3 linked regions of the Spartinivicinus marinus genome follow. The protein of the gene in region 3 interacts with the protein of the main gene of each other region in a pairwise test. Links are inferred from orthologs where the notes say so. Each region holds a gene or a part of one and is shown on either strand. Other genes may lie near its edges.

Region 1 (7,257 bases), 2.5 Mb from region 3 along the record:
TTGCGCCACTCGCCGTCGCTTTTCTTTATCAGCATGTTTGACAGCCCTGATTGCGCAGGTCCGCTCAGCCAGTTTAATCAGTGCGACTCTTACATCATCAATCACTGATACCAGCATTTTCCGTACTTTATCTAATTGGCCATGCTCCTGACCCAGTACTCTATTGCGGTTATGCATTTGTAAAGAACTAATTGCCGCCATACCTAGCACACCTTCAATTAGCTTGGCGACACGTCCTCCAAATTGCTCTTTAACCTTTTTAATCGGTAATTTATGCTCTCTAACACCACGATAGAGAATAGCGGCAATCAGGCTTTCCTGGTCAAGATTTAATTCAGAAAGAATTTGTGCCATCTCCAGCCCAGTACGAAAGCTGCTGGCACCCTCAACCCAAATATTTTTTTCTGAGCTTGCTTCTAACTCCGCTTGTTTACTAATACTACAAGCCAGCCGAACCTGCTCCATATCTTTAATATTGGCATCCTGACTAAATCGAGACAGCCAGGCGTCAATATTGACAGAACCATCTTCATGTATAGGGTGTTCTTCACGTACTTTAACCATGAGTGATCCACTGATCCGTTCTAGTGTTGCATTCTGTCATTAAGAATGCACCAGTAGCCTGTTTAACCATTACGAAAGCACTGCCTGATAATCATTCAAATGAAAATCAACTGAGTATTATTAAAATTTTTGACTTAACCTCAGCGTATGTCATTCAAGGCCTCTTGTTATAACTAGTGGAAATATATACAAAAGTCATAATGCACTTGGCTAATTTTTGCTACACCCATAGTTTTCATTTAAAAGCACCTGCTCACATGACTACTGCTTATAAGACTACAGATAGCTACATTAGTGCTTCGCTAAACAGCCTTCTTAGCGATAAGTTAATAGTTAAGTATTACAGCCAACCATATTAACTTATTTTTTGTCAATTATGACTAAGCAATGAGTATAAGTTTATTAAATGGCTATTTAACAGGCAGGAGTAGCAAGTAGTCAGTGCAATATTCTCGTAACACCTGGTTACGAGAACACTATCAGGTATTATTTTGAACTAAATACACCAGTTGATAAATACCGATCACCTCGATCACAAATAATGGCGACAATCGTCGCATTTTCAACCTGTTGAGCTATTTTCAATGCAGCGGCTACTGCACCACCTGAGGATACACCACAGAAGATGCCCTCTTCTTGAGCCAACCTGCGCATTGCAACTTCTGCTTCCTGCTGCGTGATATCCATTACCTGATCAACACGCTCAGGTTCAAAAATAGTTGGTAAGTAAGCTTTTGGCCACCGCCGAATTCCTGGAATACTGGCCCCTTCCGCTGGCTGTAGACCAATAATTTGTACTGCTGGATTCTGCTCCTTTAAATAGCGCGAGGTTCCCATTATAGTGCCAGTGGTCCCCATTGAACTGATAAAGTGGGTGATTTCTCCTTGGGTTTGTTCCCATATTTCTGGTCCTGTACCCAAATAATGTGCTAAAGGGTTTGCTTTATTAGCAAACTGGTTCAGCACCAAGCCTTTGCCTTCTCGTTCCATTTGCTCTGCTAAATCACGCGCTCCTTCCATTCCTTGTTCCTGGCTAACACTAATTAGTTCTGCGCCATAGGCCGACATAGCAGAGCGTCGTTCTTCACTCATATTGTCAGGCATAATTAACACCATTCGATAGCCTTTAATTGCAGCCGCCATCGCCAAGGCAATTCCTGTATTACCACTAGTTGCCTCAATAAGTGTATCACTAGGTTTAATTGCCCCCAGTCGCTCCGCTTCATTAATCATCATTAATGCAGGGCGGTCTTTGACTGAACCTGCTGGATTGTTTCCCTCCAACTTAACGAGTACATGATTCGTAGTATTGCCCGTCAATCTTTGTAATCGAACCAAAGGAGTATTACCAACCAGTGACTCAATGGTGGGATAATTTACCGCCATGCTTTATCCTCATCTAGAATTTATAACTTCTCCGATAATAAGCTGTCAGCAGAAGAACTGTTAATATTGAAAAACTATAAAGTTACATCTGTTCAACATAAGCAGCTAGTTTATTATACTGATCTGTCATACTTAGATGTATACCCAAAACACAGGGTATGTTCAGCTTACTAAAGGTACCGTATCTATTATGCTAAAGCAGCAAGGTATAAAAAGTCGTGTTTTGGCGCTTGCTTTGATTCCTACTATTAGTATTTCACTGATTTTAGGTACTTTCTTTACCTTAGCCCGTATCAACGACTTAGATGCTTTATTGCTAGAACGCAGTCAAACCACTATTCAACAACTAATTCCAATCACAGAACATACTTTATCATTAGATAATTTGAGTCTTATTCAAGAGATTGCCAGCTCTGCACTAGAAAAAAATGATGTCAGATCAGTCAGTCTATTTTCCCACACTAAAGTCGCCCTTGCCCATGCTGGTCCAAAAATTCAATTTAAGGACAGCCAGGAAAACTACTTTCTAACCCGTCCTTTTCATACCTTAAACAAGCAGTCTCTACTGATCAGCACTCCCATTTATGCAAAACCTACTTTATCACCTGTTAACACTGAAACAGCGCTTAGCAGTGGAGGAGAAAAAGTGTTATTAGGGTGGCTGATGGCTGAGTTTTCTCGCAGTAATACTGAAATTAAAAAATATCAAACCATCCTTGCTAGCGGTTTACTGATTCTTTCAGGAGTTTTAATCAACCTGTTTTTAGCATTAAAAATGGGCCAAAACATAACAGGCCCGCTAATGAAAATAATTAGTGCGGTTAATCATATGCGTGAAGGCAATCTGGATACTCGTATTAACACCAACACTGGTGGCGAGTTACGGGCATTAGAAACGGGTATTAACGCTATGGTCGCATCACTCCAACGTGGCCAGTTGGAAATGCAACAAAATATTGAACAGTCAACCAAAGACCTTCAAGAAACCCTTGAAACGATTGAAATCCAGAATATTGAACTGGATATGGCTCGTAAAGAAGCACTAGAAGCAAGCCGTATTAAATCAGAATTCCTTGCCAACATGAGCCATGAAATTAGAACGCCTCTAAATGGTATTATTGGTTTCACTAACTTGCTACTGCGCTCCAAACTCAATGATCGACAATTTGAGTACCTCAGTACAATCCAAAAATCATCAGAAGGATTACTATCGATCATTAATGATGTGCTCGACTTTTCAAAAATTGAAGCAGGTAAATTAGAGCTGGAAAGTATTCCTATCAATTTAAGAGAAAGTGTTGAAGAGGTACTAACGATTTTAGCACCCAGTGCCCATGATAAATCTTTGGAACTGATTCCTCTCATCTATTCTGACACGCCTATTCACCTAATGGGAGACCCCCTACGGTTAAAACAAATTCTGACCAACCTGGTCAGTAATGCTATTAAATTTACTAATGACGGCTCTATTGTTGTGAGAGCCATGCTTGAAGATGAAAAAAATAACCTTGTAACAATTAAAATCAGTGTTACCGATACGGGTATAGGCCTTTCTAACAAGCAGCAAAAGGAGTTATTTAAAGCCTTTTCTCAAGCCGATACCTCTACTACTCGAAATATTGGCGGTACTGGGCTTGGTCTGGTTATCTCCAAGCGACTTGCACAACAGATGTCGGGAGAAGTAGGCGTAGAAAGTGAGTTAGGTAAAGGCTCTACATTTTGGTTTACCTTAACGGTACCAAAAGCTAATGAACCTACCTTAAAAGAGCATTTCCCTGCATTCTCCAATACCCATGTCCTAGTAATGGAGCATCATGATCTTGCCAGACAAGCAATTGTTCACCTACTTTCTGAGTATGACTTAAATGTTGATAGCTGTGCTAATCAATCCTGCTTAGAAGAAAAAACGCAAGAGGCCAAAGCCCAGGGAAAAACCTATGATGCATTAGTGGTTAGTCATCACCCGGCTTATTTAGATTTAGAAAAAATAAGGTCATTAATTAAAGCAGCCAATAAAAATAAACAGTATTTGGTAATTTTGGCTCATACCAATAAAGAAGAGGCAATTAATAATATACTAGACCAACATAATAATGCTCTTTGCATTGTTAAGCCTCTATGTCACAACCGGCTATATCGAGCGCTTTCTTATTTATTACTTGAGAAAAGTAAACTCCCTCAAGGCAGCCAAAGCAATATTGCCCGACGTATTAACCAGGCTATTACACGCCAACCACATATACTAGCAGTAGATGACAACCCAGCCAATTTACGCTTGGTTACTGCATTACTAGAAGACCTTGGAGCTAAAGTAACAGCGGTAGACTCAGGCACTAAAGCGATTATTAAAACCAAGCAATACCACTTTGACCTTATTTTTATGGATGTACAAATGCCTCATATGGACGGCCTGGAAACAACCCGTAGAGTCCGCGAAAGAGAACTATCAGAGCGACGCATTCCAATCATAGCACTCACCGCCCACGCACTGGCAGAAGAAAAAAAACAGCTATTACTAGCTGGCATGGATGACTACATGACCAAGCCTATTAATGAAAATCAATTACAACACATCATAAAAAAATGGACAGGCTTACATGTAGCGCCTATTAAAGGTACGGATTATCTAAATGATACAAGTCATGCTGAACCTGAAACCAAAGTAGTAGACTTAACAGAAGGAATAAAGTTAGCTGGTGGAAAAGAAGATCTTGCCAACGATATGTTATCGATGCTGTTTGAAAATTTAAAAAATGAACAGGAACAAATAAGAGCATTATATCGTAATAAACAATGGCCAAGGCTACTGGAAGTTGTTCACAAACTACATGGCGCTACTCGTTATTGTGGTGTCCCTCTATTACGTAGTGCTTGTAATAATATGGAAACCATATTAAAAGCTTCTGAAAAAAATAAAGAAGAAAGACGTAAAGTGGCAGGTGCCATGGAAGAGCTAATTGAGCAAATTGAGCAGCTGTTAGATTGGCAGCGAAGACATGAAGGCACAGAATAAACAAATATTATCTTTGCTTGAAAAATAGCGCTCTACTCATAAGCGGTTTACTGCCTAAATGCGGTGCTAATGCCATTCTAGCAATTCGCTTGGTTATTCCTTTTAGGGGCTTAGTCCATACCTGCTGGATATCAAGCTGATGACTCACTGATTGAGCCTCTGTATTTAACCATGGCAAGCTGGCTAAAGTCAGTAAGTCACTACCAGAAAATAAGTTAGCCTCTGGCCTCTCAAGATAAGCCTGTTTTTTAGCAAGACAAAACCCCTGATCAGACAGAAAAACATAATTTGCTTTAGTAGTAATTTCATTACCGTCTGTATCATATTCAAATGAAACGGCATAACCTAGTTCAGCTAGCAAGTTAAATTCAAATTGCCGGAGATACATTTCAATTTGCAGGGGATCTTCCTGTAAAACAGCCAGTGTCTTTTGGTAGTTGCAAAATAGTTGTGGGGAAGCCTCTTCAGCAGGCAATAATCTGATTAATAATTCATTCAAATACAGGCCACAGTAAAGTAACTTGCCCAATAACGAATAGCGTAAGTCACTTAGCTCAACAGTTTTACCTGTTTTTAATTCTCCACTACCTTTCCAGGTTAACCAAAGCAACTGAAATGGTTGTAAAAAATGCTTAAAACTTGGCTGCTTTTTGGAGTTTTTACTGGTTTGGAAAACTATTCGCTGCAATCCTTGTTGCTTTGTGAAGACGATAGCAATTGATTTATTATCTTGAAAAGGACGGGTATGTAGTACATACCCATCATCAGAAATAGTCATAAAGAGCAGGCTTTAATCTGTTGTATAACCCAAACTATTCAGCGCACGCTCGTCATCAGACCAGCCACTTTTCACTTTTACCCACAAATTCAACATCACTTTATTATCGAACAGTTTTTCCATATCTATTCGAGCATCACGGCCAATCACTTTGATCTGCTCACCTTTTTTGCCTATCACAATGGCTTTTTGGCCTGCTTTTTCTACCAGTATTAAGGCACTAACCGTTATTAACTTGGGTTCAACTTGAAATTGCTCTATTTCTACAGTGATCTGATAGGGAATTTCATCCCCTAACTGTCGCATAACCTTTTCTCTAACAATCTCCGCTGCTAAAAATCGTGAACTACGATCAGTTATTTGGTCTTCATCATAAAAATGATGGCTTTTAGGCAAATAGTCACCCACTAGCAACTCTAAGCGATCAACATTGAGTCCAGTTTCTGCGGAAATAGGAACAATATCAGCAAAAGTCATTTTTTCACTTAGTAGAGAAATATGGGGTAAAAGCGCTGACTTATCTTTCAGCTGATCAACCTTATTCACAGCTAAAATCACTGGACAACGAAGATTACACACCTTATCCAATACCAGCTGGTCTTCATCCGTCCAAGCAGTTCGATCAACCACAAACACTACCACATCCACACCTTGTAAAGCCGTGATAGCCGCTTTATTCATATATCGATTTAACGCTTTTTTATTTGCAAGGTGCAGTCCTGGGGTATCAACATAAACCGCCTGAGTAGTTGCCTCTGTTTTAATACCTAGAATTTGATGTCGAGTAGTCTGTGGTTTTTTAGAGGTAATGCTAAGCTTTTGTCCTAGTATTTGGTTAAGTAAAGTAGACTTACCAACATTAGGTCTCCCTACAATTGCAACAAAACCACAGTGCAACTCTTGATCTGAGGCTGAGTTTGAATTAGTGACCACTACCATCTACTCCTAGTTGTTGCAATGCATGACGTGCAGCTTCTTGCTCTGCTCCTCGACGACTGGAGCCAATACCCTTGGTCTTCCCAGCTAAACCTGCAACCACACATTCAATCGTAAACGTCTGGTCATGAGCATCACCTTTAATATCGACCACCTCATATACTGGTAGCGCCAACTGCTTTGCTTGCAGATATTCTTGCAAGCGCGTTTTTGGGTCTTTTTGAGTATCTTCTAATGAAAGCTTTTCTAAACGAGGAGCAAACCAGGCTAAAACCCGCTCACGACAAGTATCCAACCCACTATCAAGATAAATAGCGCCAATCAGTGCCTCTAGTGCATCAGCTAAAATAGACTCACGGCGAAAACCACCGCTTTTAAGCTCTCCAGACCCTAACCGCAAATAATCACCTAAACCAAATTCTTTAGCTATTTTAGCTAGAGTGGCACCCCGTACTAACTTTGCACGTAGTCTACTTAGCTGACCTTCTTTGGCCTGAGGAAACTGCTGATAAAGTGCCTCAGCAATAATAAAGTTAACTATTGAGTCACCTAAAAACTCTAGACGTTCATTATTCCCACC
Region 2 (7,220 bases), 1.9 Mb from region 3 along the record:
AAATTTCTAATTCAAACCCAGAAATAGCACCAAATTTCATTGGCGAGCTAAGCAGTTTCATTTTACCTACCCCTAGCTCTCTAAGAATTTGTGAGCCGGTCCCAACCATTAAGTAAGCCCCTGAGCCAGATTGGCCTGGTGCTCGCTGGCTTTGCTCCGGGTGAAAAAATCGGTTCATGCTACCTTGAAAATCTAGTGAGGCTGTTGGGTTCAACAGCACCACTACCCCTTTACCTTCATCTGCCACCTTTTTAAGCGCTTTTTGAATACTCCAGCTTGAATGCTGAGGAGGCTGCGCTGCTAGCAAATCACGAATCGGGTCAGTCACATGCACCCTTACCAGGGTCGGCTCATCTGTACCGATTTCACCAAGTGCCAATGCAATATGGGTATTACCTTGAATAGAATCTTTAAACGCTGTGAGTTCAAACTCGCCAAACTCGGTTGTTAACGTTTGCTGATCCACTTTTGTAACGGTTCTTTCATTTAATATCCGATAGTGAATCAAGTCGGCAATGGTACCGATTTTTAACCCATGCGTCTCCGCAAATGTTTCCAGGTCTGGCCGGCGGGCCATGGTACCATCTTCGTTCATAATTTCCACAATAGCTGCAGCAGGTGTCAGCCCTGCCAACCTGGCCAGATCACAACCAGCTTCAGTATGGCCCGCTCTACTCAGCACGCCACCCGGCTGCGCTCTCAGAGGAAAGATATGACCAGGCTGAACAATATCATCTGGTTTACTGTCAGGCGCGACCGCCACTTGAATTGTTTTTGCCCTATCTGCAGCAGAAATACCAGTAGTGACTCCATGGGCCGCTTCAATTGAAACAGTAAATGGTGTGCCATATTGACCACCATTCTTGCCCTGCACCATAGAGGGCAAACCTAAATAATCACAACGTTCGCCAGTCAGAGTTAAACAAATCAGCCCTCGTGCTTTACTCGCCATAAAGTTTACTGCCTCTGGCGTCACTTTTTCAGCGGCAATAATCAGGTCACCTTCATTTTCCCTATCTTCATCATCCATCAAGATAACCATCTTACCCTGACGAATATCTTCGATTATTTCCTCAATGGCATTTAGCTGCATAGTATTTCCGCCTGTTACTTCAAGAAGCCATGAGTGGCTAAAAATGCTTTATTTATAGGGGATTCAGACTGCTGATCAGTTGCTGTTAATAAGCGCTCTAAATACCGAGCGATAATATCCACTTCAAGATTAACCTGAGTGCCTTGGCTATAGTGTTTAATAATAGTGTTAGTAATGGTATGAGGAACAATATTAAGTAAAAACTGACTACCACTAACTTCATTGACTGTTAAGCTGACACCATCAACCGTTATCGAGCCTTTTTCAGCAATATATTTTGCCAGTTGAGCTGGCGCTTCTAGCCAAAACCGATGAGCTCGAGCATCTTTAAAATGTTTAACTATCGTCCCAACACCATCAACATGACCACTGACGATATGGCCACCAAAATGGGTGGTTGGAGTCATGGCTTTTTCTAAATTAACAGGGTCCCCTGCTTTTAAGTCTGCCAAAGTGGAGCAACGTAAACTTTCTGCTGATACATCAGCGGTAAAACTTTGCTGGCCAAGTTTTACAACCGTCAAACAGACACCATTGGTCGCAATGGAATCACCCAATTGCACACCTGCTATCCTTAAATCCTGAGTATCAATGGTAAGCGATAAGTCCCCTGCATGGGGGCTAAGCGAGCGGATTATACCAACCGCTTGAATGATGCCTGTAAACATAAGATAGCTAACTAAGCTTATTAATGGGTTGGATCAGCATTCGCCAGTCTCTACCTATTTGGCGAACATCTCTCATTTCAAGAGCAATATTATCCGCCATTTTGGGCATATCGAAAACCGTTAATAATGGCTTTGCCTCATGCCCCATAATAACAGGAGCCATATACACTATTAGTTCGTCTACCAACCCCGCTTTAGTAAATGCACCAGCCAGGGTAGAACCAGCTTCGATCATAACTTCATTACAGTGACAGTGCTCAGCCAAGTAGTTAAGTAATAAATCTAAAGGCACCCGCTGATTACTATTATCACCACTTACTGAACCTGTCGTACTTGTATCATTAAATACGACAACTTCTGCTCCCAGCTTTTCTATACGACTAATCGCATTGGGCTCTTTACAAGTCGTCGCAACCAGTACTTTACCTGCACCATTAAATATTTTTGCTGATACTGGTATTTTAAGCTGACTATCGACAACAACGCGCAAGGGCGGTGGGCACGCTTTTGCAGCCTCTATGTGGAGCTGCTCAGAGCGAACGGTTAATGCTGCATCGTCATCAATAATTGTTTTGACGCCAGTTATCACTGCACAACTTCTGGCACGCCACTGCTGCACATCAGCTCTGGCAGCAGATCCTGTAATCCACTGACTTTCACCACTGGCTTTAGCTGTACGGCCATCGATACTCATAGCAAGCTTGCAGCGCACTAGCGGTCGTTTAATAGTCATACGCTGGCAAAACCCCTGGTTAAGCTGATAAGCCTCCCCGTACAGCAATCCTACTTCCACATCAATTCCTTGTTGTTGCAAGAGTTTTTTCCCACTTCCAGCAACCAGTGGGTTGGGGTCAAGCATGGCAATAATGACTTTGGCAGCACCCGCTTCTACTAAAGCATCAGCACAGGGTGGGGTTCTACCAAAATGGCTACAAGGTTCAAGAGTGACATAAACAGTACTACCTTTTGCTGCTGCTCCAGCTTGTTTAAGCGCATGAACTTCCGCATGGGGTTCACCAGCTCTCTGGTGCCAGCCCTCACCAATAACTTTACCCTCTTTAACTACCACACAACCTACCCGAGGGTTCGGCCTAGTTGTATATAGCCCCTGTTTTGCCAACTGTAAGGCACGGCTCATCATGGCATGGTCAATGGCAGAGAATTCTGTTGACACGCGTTCACCTCATTAAAATTGCCACAAAACAAAAAGAGGGTGTCGCGAAAGTATTTCAAATCAAACCCCTTCTCCCCCGTGGGGAGAAGGTTAGGATGAGGGGTTCACCCTCACCCCAGCCCTCTCCCAGCAGGAGAGGGTGCTAAAAATGACTTTTGCGACAATCTCAATAGAAAGAGGAGTAGAAAAATACCGATTTGAAAAGCGTCAGCTTTCACTGTCCTGCTTTAGCCGGTCAATTTCCTCACGAAACTCGTTTAAATCCTTAAATTGCCGATACACGGAAGCAAAACGAATATAAGCAACTTCATCCAGTTTTTTTAGCTCGTGCATAACCATTTCGCCAACCAGCAAAGATTCCACCTCTCTTTCTCCCCTGGCTCGAACCCGGTGCTTAAGTCGGCTAATGGCCTCTTCTACCTGCTCCATACTGACCGGGCGCTTCTCCAAAGCACGCAGCATTCCCCCTCGCAGTTTATCTTCATCGAAAGGCTCACGACTTCCGTCTTGCTTAATCAACCGAGGCATCACCAGCTCAACAGTTTCATAAGTCGTAAAACGCTCGCTACAAGACAGACATTCACGACGCCGCCTTACCTGGTTACCCTCAGTTACTAACCGAGAGTCTGTGACCTTAGTGTCATGCGCACCACAAAACGGACAATGCATAGTAGTTCTGAGCCCAACCCGATTCCTGCATTTAGTTGCTTTTTAGAGCCTTTTCTTCAGCCCTAAACAATAGATAATTCTGGTAATTTATAGTCAAGCATACTACCTATAAATAGCACTAATACAAGCCTGTGGTTGAATTAAGTCAACACCATACAAACAGGGGGAGGTAACTCATCAATACAACAAACTGACCAAATCAAGCACTGTTGAGCGTACCGTACCAAATAATTCAGTTGTCGTTTTCTATAGAGCACCCACAAAACTAAAGAGAAACTTTTTCTAAAATTGCTTGAATCTTCTGGTAATGACTACCTTTCCAGTACACCTGCTGACAACTCTGGCATTGATTAAACTCATCATAAAATTCAAACACACCTTCAGGCACCTGATCATAAATAGTATCTTTGTTGACTGCCTTTATTTCACCATTACATTTGCTGCATAGGGTTAACGGTCGAACCAAATCATAAAGTCGATAAAACGCCATAATCTCAATAAACTGAGCCAATGGATCGGTATTTCTCACCCAACGCCCATAGCAGACATTACTTCGCTTTAGCAGACCAATATCCCGGCTTAACAGAATACGCTGCTGCTGTTCAGCAATAGATGCAAGCTTTTGATCTCCTAGATCACTGTTCTGATAGAAACAGTCAAAACCAGCTATCCGCAAGTAGCGAAGCAGCCCACCCAAGTGAACATCAAGTAGAAAACGCGGCCCCGACTCTGGCAGTTGTTGCACAATCGCTTGTGGATGAGGATACGGATGCACTACAACTGTATCCTTATTTTTCAATAAATAAGTAAAGTCGACAGACTGCTCATTAGCTGTTATGTAAGCCACTTCAACATGGGGCAAGCCTAATGACTCAATCACATCTTTGATAGATGGCTTATCGTCAAATGTAAAATGGATTGTGCTATCGGGTAACAAGTCAACGCACTCACCTAAAAAATGTATTTTACTGGCATACATTTTTTGATTCGCCAATTGACTGTTCTCTAAAAAACCAGGCCATAATTGAATAATCATATTTTTTGCCTGAATTTCATTAATTCCAGCTAAGGCAGCCAGCTTTTTTATCCAGCCAGGATATAACGAAAAAACCAGGGTGCGGTTTATCTTCGGAAATAGACCATTTTGATGTTTAAGGTAGTTAATGTAGTGATGGTGACTGTTAAACCCATATAGTTGGGCCAGTAATTCTCTTGCCGTAGCATGTTTAATAGAGTCACGAGGCCAGTGTTTAACAATAGATTTTGCTTGCTGCTTAAAAGCACGCGCAGAAATGAGTAAGGGCATAACATTTACCTTTGTCTAGCCTAACAGTGCCAACGTCCCACTCTACAGGCACTAGCCATATATACTTTGACAATCAGTTAATGTTACTTAAAAGAGTCAAGCTACAAATAATACTTCCTGGCAGATCAGCCTTCTCTTGTGGGAAGATGGATGCGAAGTCACCCAATAACAACAGCTTACTGGATACAGCTACAAAAGCAAAGCCCTTCTCAGCACCAGCTACTAGTACAGCTCAGCCAGAAACTGCTAAGCTTTTAGCTAACACTCTACTTGAAATAAAATCTCATGAGGCTGCTAACTGCTCTTTTTATCGTTTTACTTAGTTTCTCTGCTGTTGCAGAAGAAGCAAATTTATTAGAAATCACCACTGGCGAATACCCTCCCTGGTCAGCTAAAGATTACAAGCATGGCGGATTTGTTCACCACATGATTACAGAAGCCTTTCAACGAGAAGGCTACAAAGTGGATTACACATACCACATATGGGCAAGAAATTATAAAGAAGGACAAAAAGGGAAATACCATGCTACCGCATTTTGGTACCACTCTGAAGAAAGAGCGAAATCCTTTTATTACAGCGACGCGCTATATTCTGAGGATGTGGTTTTTTTCCATTTAAAAACCACTGCTTTTACAACATGGAAAACCCTGAAAGATTTAGAAGGATACCGAATTGGTGCCACCAGAGGCTACACCTACACGCCAGAGTTTTGGAAAGCTCAAGAGACTGGCACATTAAATATAATTGTTAATAAGTCAGATAAAATTAATTTCAAAATGCTGTTAAGAAAAAGAGTTGATCTTTTCTTAATGGCTACAGTTGCCGGCTATAGTCTTTTACAAAAAGAATTCTCTGCCCCCCAAGCTCAAACCTTAACCTACCACCACACCCCTTTATTTAGCAGCACTGCCCATTTATTATTTCCAAAAACAAGAGAAGATGCACAGCCTTTACTTAAAGCTTTTAATAAAGGCTTACAGGCGATAAAACAAGATGGCTTCTACGATAAGTATTATGATTTACTTTTGGAGGGTTATTATGAAAATCCTTAATTTATAATCGGCACTAAAAATCAGTGCAACCTCACTTAATAAAAAACGATCAAAGACTTCACCTAAAATATTCTCAACGCATCTTCAAACATAAAACCATATACACAAGCTATATAAATTTTATGGATGTTGGCTCGCCCCCCCTATCATTATATTTTATTTTACATTGAGGTGACAAAACAAGCTGGTGTTTATTGTTAAATAAACATACAATCAAACAAATTTATATTGGTGCGAATCATGAAAAAAGTATTGCTATCTTTAAGTTTGGTTATTTTAGCTGGTTGCGCTAACCCCAAAATAATTCAGATGAAAGATGGATCAACAATTGAAACAACAGACAATGTCTTTTTTGACGAGGAGACAGAGTTCTATTGGTATATCAATAGTAAAGGAAGAAAAAAATCTATTAATAAAGATGAAGTTATTAGTATTGAAGATATGTAAACTGATTCGTACCACCAAGGATGTTACATTAATCTTTATTAATAGCTTAAGGATAACACTATAAAGTGCTCTTTTATGCGGGAGATGGATCCCTGAGTATCACTTTACCAACTTACTCAGGGGCTTCTCTATACAGAATCGCCTAAGAAAGTAGTAAAAAAGCCCCATGCATACTATTTGAACACCTAAAAGTCCAAACCAGCCTAGCTCAGGGATAAAAAACATACATGGGATAAAGCTAACTGATATCAAGCCAAATAATACAGCCGCTTTAAACTCAAGCATCCGGCTTTCGAATACCCACAACCGAACCAGCTCAGTCAATCCTACTGCTATTAAAGCAAAGACAGCCAAAAAAACAGCAATAGTAACGTTGAGTCGTGGATCCATTTCAGGCAGTATTCCTGTTTCTTGGTAATAAGCTTGGCGCATATCCATGTGTATTATCGAAACGGTATACACAACAGAAAGCATTCCTAACAAAATACCAAACACTTCGATAAAAAGCTTTTTCAACGAACTATCTCAACAAACTATTTCTAACAAGCTAGGCCTCTACTGGCCCCCTACGTTCAAACCGCTTGGCCAGGTATTCATTTAACAGTAAAGCAATCAGAATAAAGCTCCCTCCTAAACAGAGCTTCAAAATATCAGCATTTCGGTTCCAAATCAGCAAGTTAACCAGAATGCCTGCAGGAATAAGCGCATTATTCATGATAGCTAGTGCCCCGGCATTAACCAGGGTTGCACCTTTATTCCAAAGAAAATAGCCAACACCAGAGGCGACAATACCTAGCCATAATAAAATTC
Region 3 (7,098 bases):
GTTCATAGCTGCTGCTTCAGCCATCATCTTTGGGTCACCACCCGCAATTTGCACCGAGCGAGGCTCAGTTTCCCCTGTATGATCCAGGCGAAGCTGAGATTTTCTGCTGTGCCATAAGCGGGTATCTGACGTTACCATTTCAGATACGACTAGGCCTGCCCCCATGCGTTTGCATAGCTGCCGAAAGGGCCTGTCAGTTACACCTGCCATGGGTGCAAGTACAACAGGTGGCTCAATTGCATAGGGGCCAATTTGAAACACTGTTTGCCTTTAGTACCTGATTAAATTACAAACAAATCGACTCATCAATCAAACATATCAGATACTATTGATTGATTGAATAGCGATTAGGTTTTAGGGTTCGTCTTCACTGATTGGAAGGGGTGGCTATCATACTCTGTTGCTGGCTATGGATAAAGCACCTGAAAGAAAAAATTGTTTGTTTTAAAGTCAGTAATCTTGTGGATATCAGTAGCTAGGTTAAGTAAATGCTGTAAGTTGGCTAGTTTACTGAGATTTGCTCATTAGTCGGCTCATTCTAGTGGTTGCTCTAAAACACACTGCCAAGCCATATTAGTGGGCTATTACTTTAGCTATGCATGAGAAAACGGTGAAAAATCCGCTCAGCCTGCAAGTGGTAAGCGCCTAATGTTAGTTAGGATTTGGAGTAAAGCTGATATTGTAGTTAACAGCGGTCGGGCCTGGGTCTACTACATCAATAGATAGTCTGACTGGTACATTTGAGGGCATCATCGTCAAGCCTGCCGCTTCTCCTGATAAATACTCATCAGGTTCAAATTGTCTGGTAGCAACCAGCTGACCACTTAAGTCTGAAAAACTGAACTCAATAACTGGAAAAGGTTGTTGGAACCTAGCCTTATTAATGATGACAGTATCAATAACTAAAGCGTTTTGGAATTTGGGGTGGCTTCGCACAATCAGCTTGCGGCTGATTACTTTGCCTACATCAACCAGTGGTGGAAGTTGGCAACCAAGTAATTTGCAAGCGGTTGCATAATATGGGCGCCAACGGAGTTTAGTCGCGTATTCATCGAAGTTATACCAAGCGAGTTGGGTGATAATAGCTGCAATGGCTATCAGGTTGACAGATAACCAGCCGAGTTTTCTCAACCAGGCAAACTTGCTGGGGTAAACCAGCTCAATAGGATCTGCTTTAAGGTCTCCTAATAGGTCATCATGGTCATTTGTAGCGGCTATTTCGGGTTGTGGCTGTTTTTTGTCTATGGCTTCTGGTGGTTTAGTAGGTGGCTCAATAGTAGTCGGTTTGGGAGGTGCTACTGCTGTTTCTATATGCTGTTTGTTGGCAATTTTAGGTTCAGCTACTTCAGTAGCTGGTTTGCTGATCTTGATTGCTGGCGCAGCTGTGGGCTGAGGCTTTCTGGTTACCGCAGGTTGAGGTGCAGGAGTATATTTGTGTTCCTGAGTTTTTTTTTGGGTAGAGTGCTGGTTTATAACGTCTGCTTCTCGCTGTTCTTCTTGTTCTAGCTCTTCTAATAGTGCCAGAGCCCAGGACTCATCGGTGTTATTATTGAGTGCATGGTCAGTAGTGGGTTTGCTGGTAGGTGAAGAGCTTGGCTCAGGCTTGTTTTCAATCGCCAGCATTTCATCACTAAGATCAGTATCACCATTTTCATCCATGTCATCATGAATCAACAGGTCGTTGTCGCTGCCCAGTTCGTCATAATCGACTTGTGGTGATGAAGGCTGATGGTTTGATGATGATAGGTTTTCTGGTGAGCTAACAGCGGAGGGCTGTTGGGAGTACTGTTTTTCAGAAACTAAGTAGTTGGTTGCAAGAAATACATGCAGGCAGGAACCACAACGTACAGAGCCGTTGGCGGCATTAAGTTGGCTTTTGGTTAACCTAAAGGAGGTGCCACATTGAGGACAGCGGGTTACCCAGGTTTCTGCCATAGTACGCGTAACTTCCCAGCGACTGAATTGGTGTTATACCCAATGTGGGTGGCTAAGCCCTACACATGGGGTATATCTTAACTAATGATTAGTAATAATAGCCAGTATTGTGTAGGTATTCGCAGTTTTTATGTTCGCTTTATAGACACTACAATTACTAGCGTTGGCTAAAAATATGACCTCATATTTGCAAGGTGTTTCCATTAAGGTTTAAGTTTGTAGTTGCTACTCACAACGGCAAATAGCAGTCAGCAGCAAATAACAGTGATATAACCTGAATAAATTAGTTTTTCACTCCGCAAATGCTTACCCAGTCTTCCCTGATAGTTGGTGGCTCCATTGTGAACCACTGGCTATAGCACGCTATGACAGTTTCAGCTTGCTCTTTGAGGATGCCTGAAAGCAAGATTTTACCACCTGTTTTGGTTAAAGAAGCTAACCGTTCGGCAAGGTTGATTAAAGGCCCTGCTAGGATATTCGCTAGCATAATGTCTATAGGTTGATCAGGTGCTTGTTCAGGTAAGAATGTGTGTAAACGATTAGCTGCTATATTATTGCGCTGACCATTGGCAATCGTTGCTTCTAATGCTTGGGGGTCATTATCAATAGCAGCTACATTGGTAGCCCCAAGAATTAATGCAGCAATACCTAAGATCCCTGAGCCGCAGCCATAGTCAATCACTTGTTGATTAGCTATTTCATTGTTGCCTAGCCACTCTAAACACAGCGCTGTGGTAGGGTGAGTGCCAGTACCAAATGCCAGGCCGGGGTCCAAAATCAAGTTAGCTGCACTAGGATCAGGAGTTTCTCGCCAGCTGGGGCAAACCCAGAGCCTTTTTCCAAATTGGATAGGATGATAGTTGTCCATCCACTCCCGCTCCCAGTCTTTATCCTCAACTATTTCTACTTTGCAATTGGGTAGTGGCAGTGGGCTAAGTTCATTAGCTAAAAATGCCAATACCAAATCCACTTCTGTATTTGCCTCAAACAGGCCAATGACCTGGGTACTGTCCCAAAGTGGGGTTGTACCTAAGGCTGGCTCAAAAACTGGTTGGTCTTGGCCATCTTGTAAAGTAACGGCTTTGGCGCCAATTGCCAGCAGTAAATCTTCCAGTGCTTCGCTTTGGTCGCGGGTTGTATCCAGTTTGACTTGAATCCAGGGCATGAGGGGATAGCTTTTAGCTTGAGTAGTCATTGAGGCGAGCTTAACTAAGCTCGCCTCAATGACTATCTACAGATTACTGAGATAGCTTTTGTTCCAGATAATGAATATTAACCCCACCTTTGGCGAAATTAGCATCTCTTACCAGCTCTGCATGTAGTGGAGCATTAGTACGAATACCATGCACAACCAGCTCATCTAGCGCGTGACGCATTCTAGCCAGGGCAACTTCTCGGGTCTCACCATAGCTAATGACTTTAGCGATGAGCGAGTCGTAATAAGGAGGGACTTTATAACCACTATATAAATGAGAATCGACACGAATTCCAATACCGCCTGGAGCATGGAAGTGTTTAATCTCACCAGGTGATGGCATAAAGGTTTTGGGGTCTTCAGCATTGATTCGACACTCAATGGCATGACCTTTAATAGTGATATCTTCTTGTTTGATACTTAAAGGTTGGCCACTAGCAACCAATAGTTGCTCTTTCACAATGTCGACCCCAGTCACCATTTCAGATACTGGGTGCTCAACCTGAACCCGAGTGTTCATTTCAATGAAGTAGAAATTGCCATCTTCGTATAAAAACTCAAAAGTACCTGCACCACGATAGCCAATTTCAATACAGGCATTTACACAGCGCATAGCAATGTCGTGGCGCGCTTCTTCAGGAATACCTGGGGCTGGTGCTTCTTCAATAACCTTTTGATGGCGACGTTGCAGTGAACAGTCTCGATCACCCAAGTGAATGGCATTACCCTGGCCATCGGCGAGTATTTGAACTTCAACGTGGCGTGGGTTTTCCAGAAATTTTTCCAGATAAACCATTTCATTACCAAAAGCAGCCAAGGCTTCAGATTGGGTAACATTAATTGCACTAAGTAAGTGGGCTTCACTATGAACAACTCGCATACCACGACCACCGCCACCACCAGATGCTTTAACAATAACTGGATAGCCAATATCACGGGCAATGGCAAGAGAGCGCTCTTTGTCACCCGTTAGTGGGCCATTTGAGCCAGGTACGGTGGGAACACCTGCTTTTTGCATAGCTTTAATGGCGGACACTTTGTCACCCATTAAGCGAATCACATCAGGTGATGGGCCAATAAAGGTAAAGCCGCTGTTCTCTACTTGCTCTGCAAAGTCAGCATTTTCAGCTAAAAACCCATAGCCTGGGTGGATAGCGACAGCATCAGTAACTTCTGCTGCGCTAATAAGAGCCGGAATATTTAAGTAGCTTTCAGTGGGGTTGTTTGGACCAATGCAAACGCTTTCATCTGCTAAGCGTACATGCATTAGTGATTCATCCGCTTTAGAGTGGACTGCAACGGTTTTGATGCCAAGCTCTTTGCAGGCTCGTAAAATCCGTAGTGCAATTTCCCCTCGGTTGGCAATGAGTACTTTCTCAAGCATGGTGGGTATCCTGCTACTGTCGAGTCGGTTTAAACGATGGTAAACAGCGGCTGATCAAACTCTACAGGTTGACCGTTTTCCACCAAAATGGCTTCGATTGTGCCTGTTTTGTCAGCTTCGATTTGGTTCATCATTTTCATTGCTTCAACAATACACAAAACATCGCCAGCTTTAACATGTTGGCCAACTTCAGCAAAAGCAGGTGAGCTAGGAGAAGGTGCGCGGTAAAAAGTACCTACCATCGGTGAAGTTACTTGGTGGCCTGTTGGCTTGGCAGCAGGTGTAGACTCTTCTTTTGTTTCCGCTGGAGCTGCTGCCGCAGCAATAGGCGCTGGCGCTGCTGGTGCAGCTATTGCGTATTGAGCAGGAGCAATCATAGGTGAGTTAGCGTGTCGGCTAATACGAACTGACTCCTCACCCTCTTTGATTTCCAGTTCATCAATACCAGACTCTTCTAGTAACTCGATCAGTTTTTTTACTTTTCTAATATCCATAGCGTCATCTCGGATAAATTGAACTTATTGTTGAAGCAAAAACAAAACAGTGACGTACTGATATTTGTTGTGCTTTTACTGGTTTTAAATTTTTGTTTGGTCTTAAGTTTTGCAAAGCGCTAAAAAATGCAGCAGGTGTGCCTCTTTAGCTCTTAGTTTTCTAGCTGTTTGATGGCTGCTTGTAGTGCTAGCTCGTAGCCTTGATTACCCAGCCCGCAAATTACCCCAACAGCAACATCCGAAAAGTAAGAATGATGCCGAAAAGGTTCACGTTGATAGACGTTAGAAAGGTGAACCTCGATAAAAGGAATCTCTACCCCTAATAATGCATCGCGCAGTGCCACGCTCGTATGCGTAAAAGCCGCAGGATTAAAAATAATAAAGTTAACCCCTTCACGCTTTGCGTCATGAATCCGTTCAATTAACTCGTACTCTGCATTACTTTGCAGTGTTTGCAGGTGATGACCATGATCAACGGCCTGAGTGGTCAGGGTCTGGTTGATATCATCTAAAGTAGTTGAACCATAAATAGTTGGTTCCCGAGTGCCTAATAAATTTAAATTAGGCCCGTGCAGCACTAAGATTGTTGCCATAAGTTAAGGCTCTCAGAGTTTGAGCTGTCTCCGCTTGTACTACAAATCATGCCGACTGAGGTCATACTCAACTGCTGCCAGCAGTTACCTTATTAACTGGTTTATGCTGACAGTAACGGGTAATGACAGAGTTAATGATCAAAAATGTAACGGCCGATTGTGCATAAAATGGCAGCCGCTGTCCACTATTTGCATGATTAAAGACTTTGAACGCAAAATCTCTAATATTGTATGCAAGATCGCGTAACTTTATCCATTTTTAGGGCTGAACTGGTAATTATAGAAGCAAATGTTCAAGCTTGCAGGAGTTAGCTGCGATTTAGCGTCGATCTTAAGTGATTTTCCAGGGAGTTAGCGGTTATCTCTCCCTGTACACGAAGATTTGCTAATTCTTCACCGGTTCGGCTGAAGAATAGCAGCGCTGGTGGGCCAAAAATTGAGTATTGTTTGAGCAGCTGTTGTTGGTTTTGATTGAAAGCGGTGATATCAAGCTTGATCAATGAAAATTGGCTAAGAAGAGGTTTCACATTTTCTGCAGGAAATACTTCGCGCTCTATGACTTTGCAGGAAATACACCAGTCGGCATATAAATCAACCATAACAGGTTTTTGCTGATTTTTAGCTTTAGCTAGTGCCTGCTGTAACTCCTGGGTTGTGTAAATTTTAGTGAAGCCCTGGTTGTTGTTGGTAGGGCTTGCGCTCACCTTGCTGGCAAAAGATAGGGGGCGAAGTGGGTCTTGCTGGCCTTGAGCGGCACCAATAATTAAGCAAACCCCATAAATCATCATGACAATACCCAGAGACTGCCATAAAGCAGACCAGCCTTTGGTTCTTTCAAACTGAAGTGCCCCCATATACACAGCACTGCCAATTAATAATGCAGCCCAAAGCACTAGGGTAACAGGGCCTGGCAGTATCCTTTCCAGCATCCACACGGCAACTGCTAGTAGCATAACGCCAAATACATTTTTCACAGCGTTCATCCAGGCGCCTGCTTTAGGTAGTAAGCTGCCTGCACCTGCGCCAATTAAGATCAGTGGGATACCCATCCCAATACTCAAGCTAAACAGTGCAACACCTCCAATCAGTGGATCACCCGTTTGGCTGATATAAGTTAATGCAGCTATTAAAGGGGCTGAGACACAAGGGGAAACCATAACAGCTGATAACATCCCCATAATAAACACACCAGTAAAAGCCCCTGCTTTTTGCTGTTCACTCATAGCGTGTACTTTTGCCTGTAAAAACTGCGGCAAGCTTAAGGTGTAGAGACCAAACATGCTAAGTGAAAGCAGTGCAAAAAAGATTGCAAATGGCACCAATACCCATGCAGATTGCAGTTTGGCTGGCAGATTGAAGCTAATCCCTAACATGCCCACTAATACGCCAAGTAATGTATAGACTAGGCTCATTCCTGCTACATAAGTAATACTTAGCCACAGACTTCGGCTTTGAGAGCTAGACTGCTGTTGCTGGCCAATAATCAAGCTGGAAAGA

What was found.
Region 1: the proteins of accC (region 3) and cysM interact in binary tests that used the Escherichia coli proteins (3 or more experiments, as listed by UniProt). The link is inferred for Spartinivicinus marinus from one-to-one orthologs.
Region 2: the proteins of accC (region 3) and ribD interact in binary tests that used the Escherichia coli proteins (3 or more experiments, as listed by UniProt). The link is inferred for Spartinivicinus marinus from one-to-one orthologs.

The regions. Positions count from the first base shown.
Region 1 is NZ_JAPJZK010000001.1:963,717-970,973, forward strand. The notes cover bases 1-3,000. They hold cysM (cysteine synthase CysM), read right to left. Parts: upstream 1,951-3,000; coding sequence 1,051-1,950; downstream 1-1,050. Other genes in these bases: relA (GTP diphosphokinase), read right to left, coding at 1-564; OQE68_RS04605 (response regulator), read left to right, coding at 2,141-3,000. In the rest of the region: more of OQE68_RS04605, read left to right, coding at 3,001-4,963; DNA repair protein RecO, read right to left, coding at 4,971-5,741; GTPase Era, read right to left, coding at 5,754-6,674; rnc (ribonuclease III), read right to left, coding at 6,664-7,257. UniProt on the Escherichia coli protein: Two cysteine synthase enzymes are found. Both catalyze the same reaction. Cysteine synthase B can also use thiosulfate in place of sulfide to give cysteine thiosulfonate as a product.
Region 2 is NZ_JAPJZK010000001.1:1,536,735-1,543,954, forward strand. What follows is about bases 853-3,815. They hold ribD (bifunctional diaminohydroxyphosphoribosylaminopyrimidine deaminase/5-amino-6-(5-phosphoribosylamino)uracil reductase RibD), read right to left. Parts: upstream 2,936-3,815; coding sequence 1,769-2,935; downstream 853-1,768. Other genes in these bases: ribBA (bifunctional 3,4-dihydroxy-2-butanone-4-phosphate synthase/GTP cyclohydrolase II), read right to left, coding at 853-1,093; OQE68_RS07075 (riboflavin synthase), read right to left, coding at 1,108-1,761; nrdR (transcriptional regulator NrdR), read right to left, coding at 3,143-3,604. Outside these bases: more of ribBA, read right to left, coding at 1-852; OQE68_RS07090 (Mut7-C RNAse domain-containing protein), read right to left, coding at 3,870-4,910; OQE68_RS07095 (substrate-binding periplasmic protein), read left to right, coding at 5,196-5,963; OQE68_RS07100 (YgdI/YgdR family lipoprotein), read left to right, coding at 6,204-6,410; OQE68_RS07105 (hypothetical protein), read right to left, coding at 6,510-6,926; OQE68_RS07110 (carboxylate/amino acid/amine transporter), read right to left, coding at 6,958-7,220. UniProt on the Escherichia coli protein: Converts 2,5-diamino-6-(ribosylamino)-4(3h)-pyrimidinone 5'-phosphate into 5-amino-6-(ribosylamino)-2,4(1h,3h)-pyrimidinedione 5'-phosphate.
Region 3 is NZ_JAPJZK010000001.1:3,450,424-3,457,521, forward strand. Bases 2,345-5,185 are described here. They hold accC (acetyl-CoA carboxylase biotin carboxylase subunit), read right to left. Parts: upstream 4,515-5,185; coding sequence 3,174-4,514; downstream 2,345-3,173. Other genes in these bases: prmA (50S ribosomal protein L11 methyltransferase), read right to left, coding at 2,345-3,130; accB (acetyl-CoA carboxylase biotin carboxyl carrier protein), read right to left, coding at 4,544-5,008; aroQ (type II 3-dehydroquinate dehydratase), read right to left, coding at 5,161-5,185. Also shown: tRNA dihydrouridine synthase DusB, read right to left, coding at 1-261; OQE68_RS15545 (DUF3426 domain-containing protein), read right to left, coding at 652-1,935; more of prmA, read right to left, coding at 2,219-2,344; more of aroQ, read right to left, coding at 5,186-5,601; protein-disulfide reductase DsbD, read right to left, coding at 5,910-7,098. UniProt on the Escherichia coli protein: This protein is a component of the acetyl coenzyme A carboxylase complex; first, biotin carboxylase catalyzes the carboxylation of the carrier protein and then the transcarboxylase transfers the carboxyl group to form malonyl-CoA.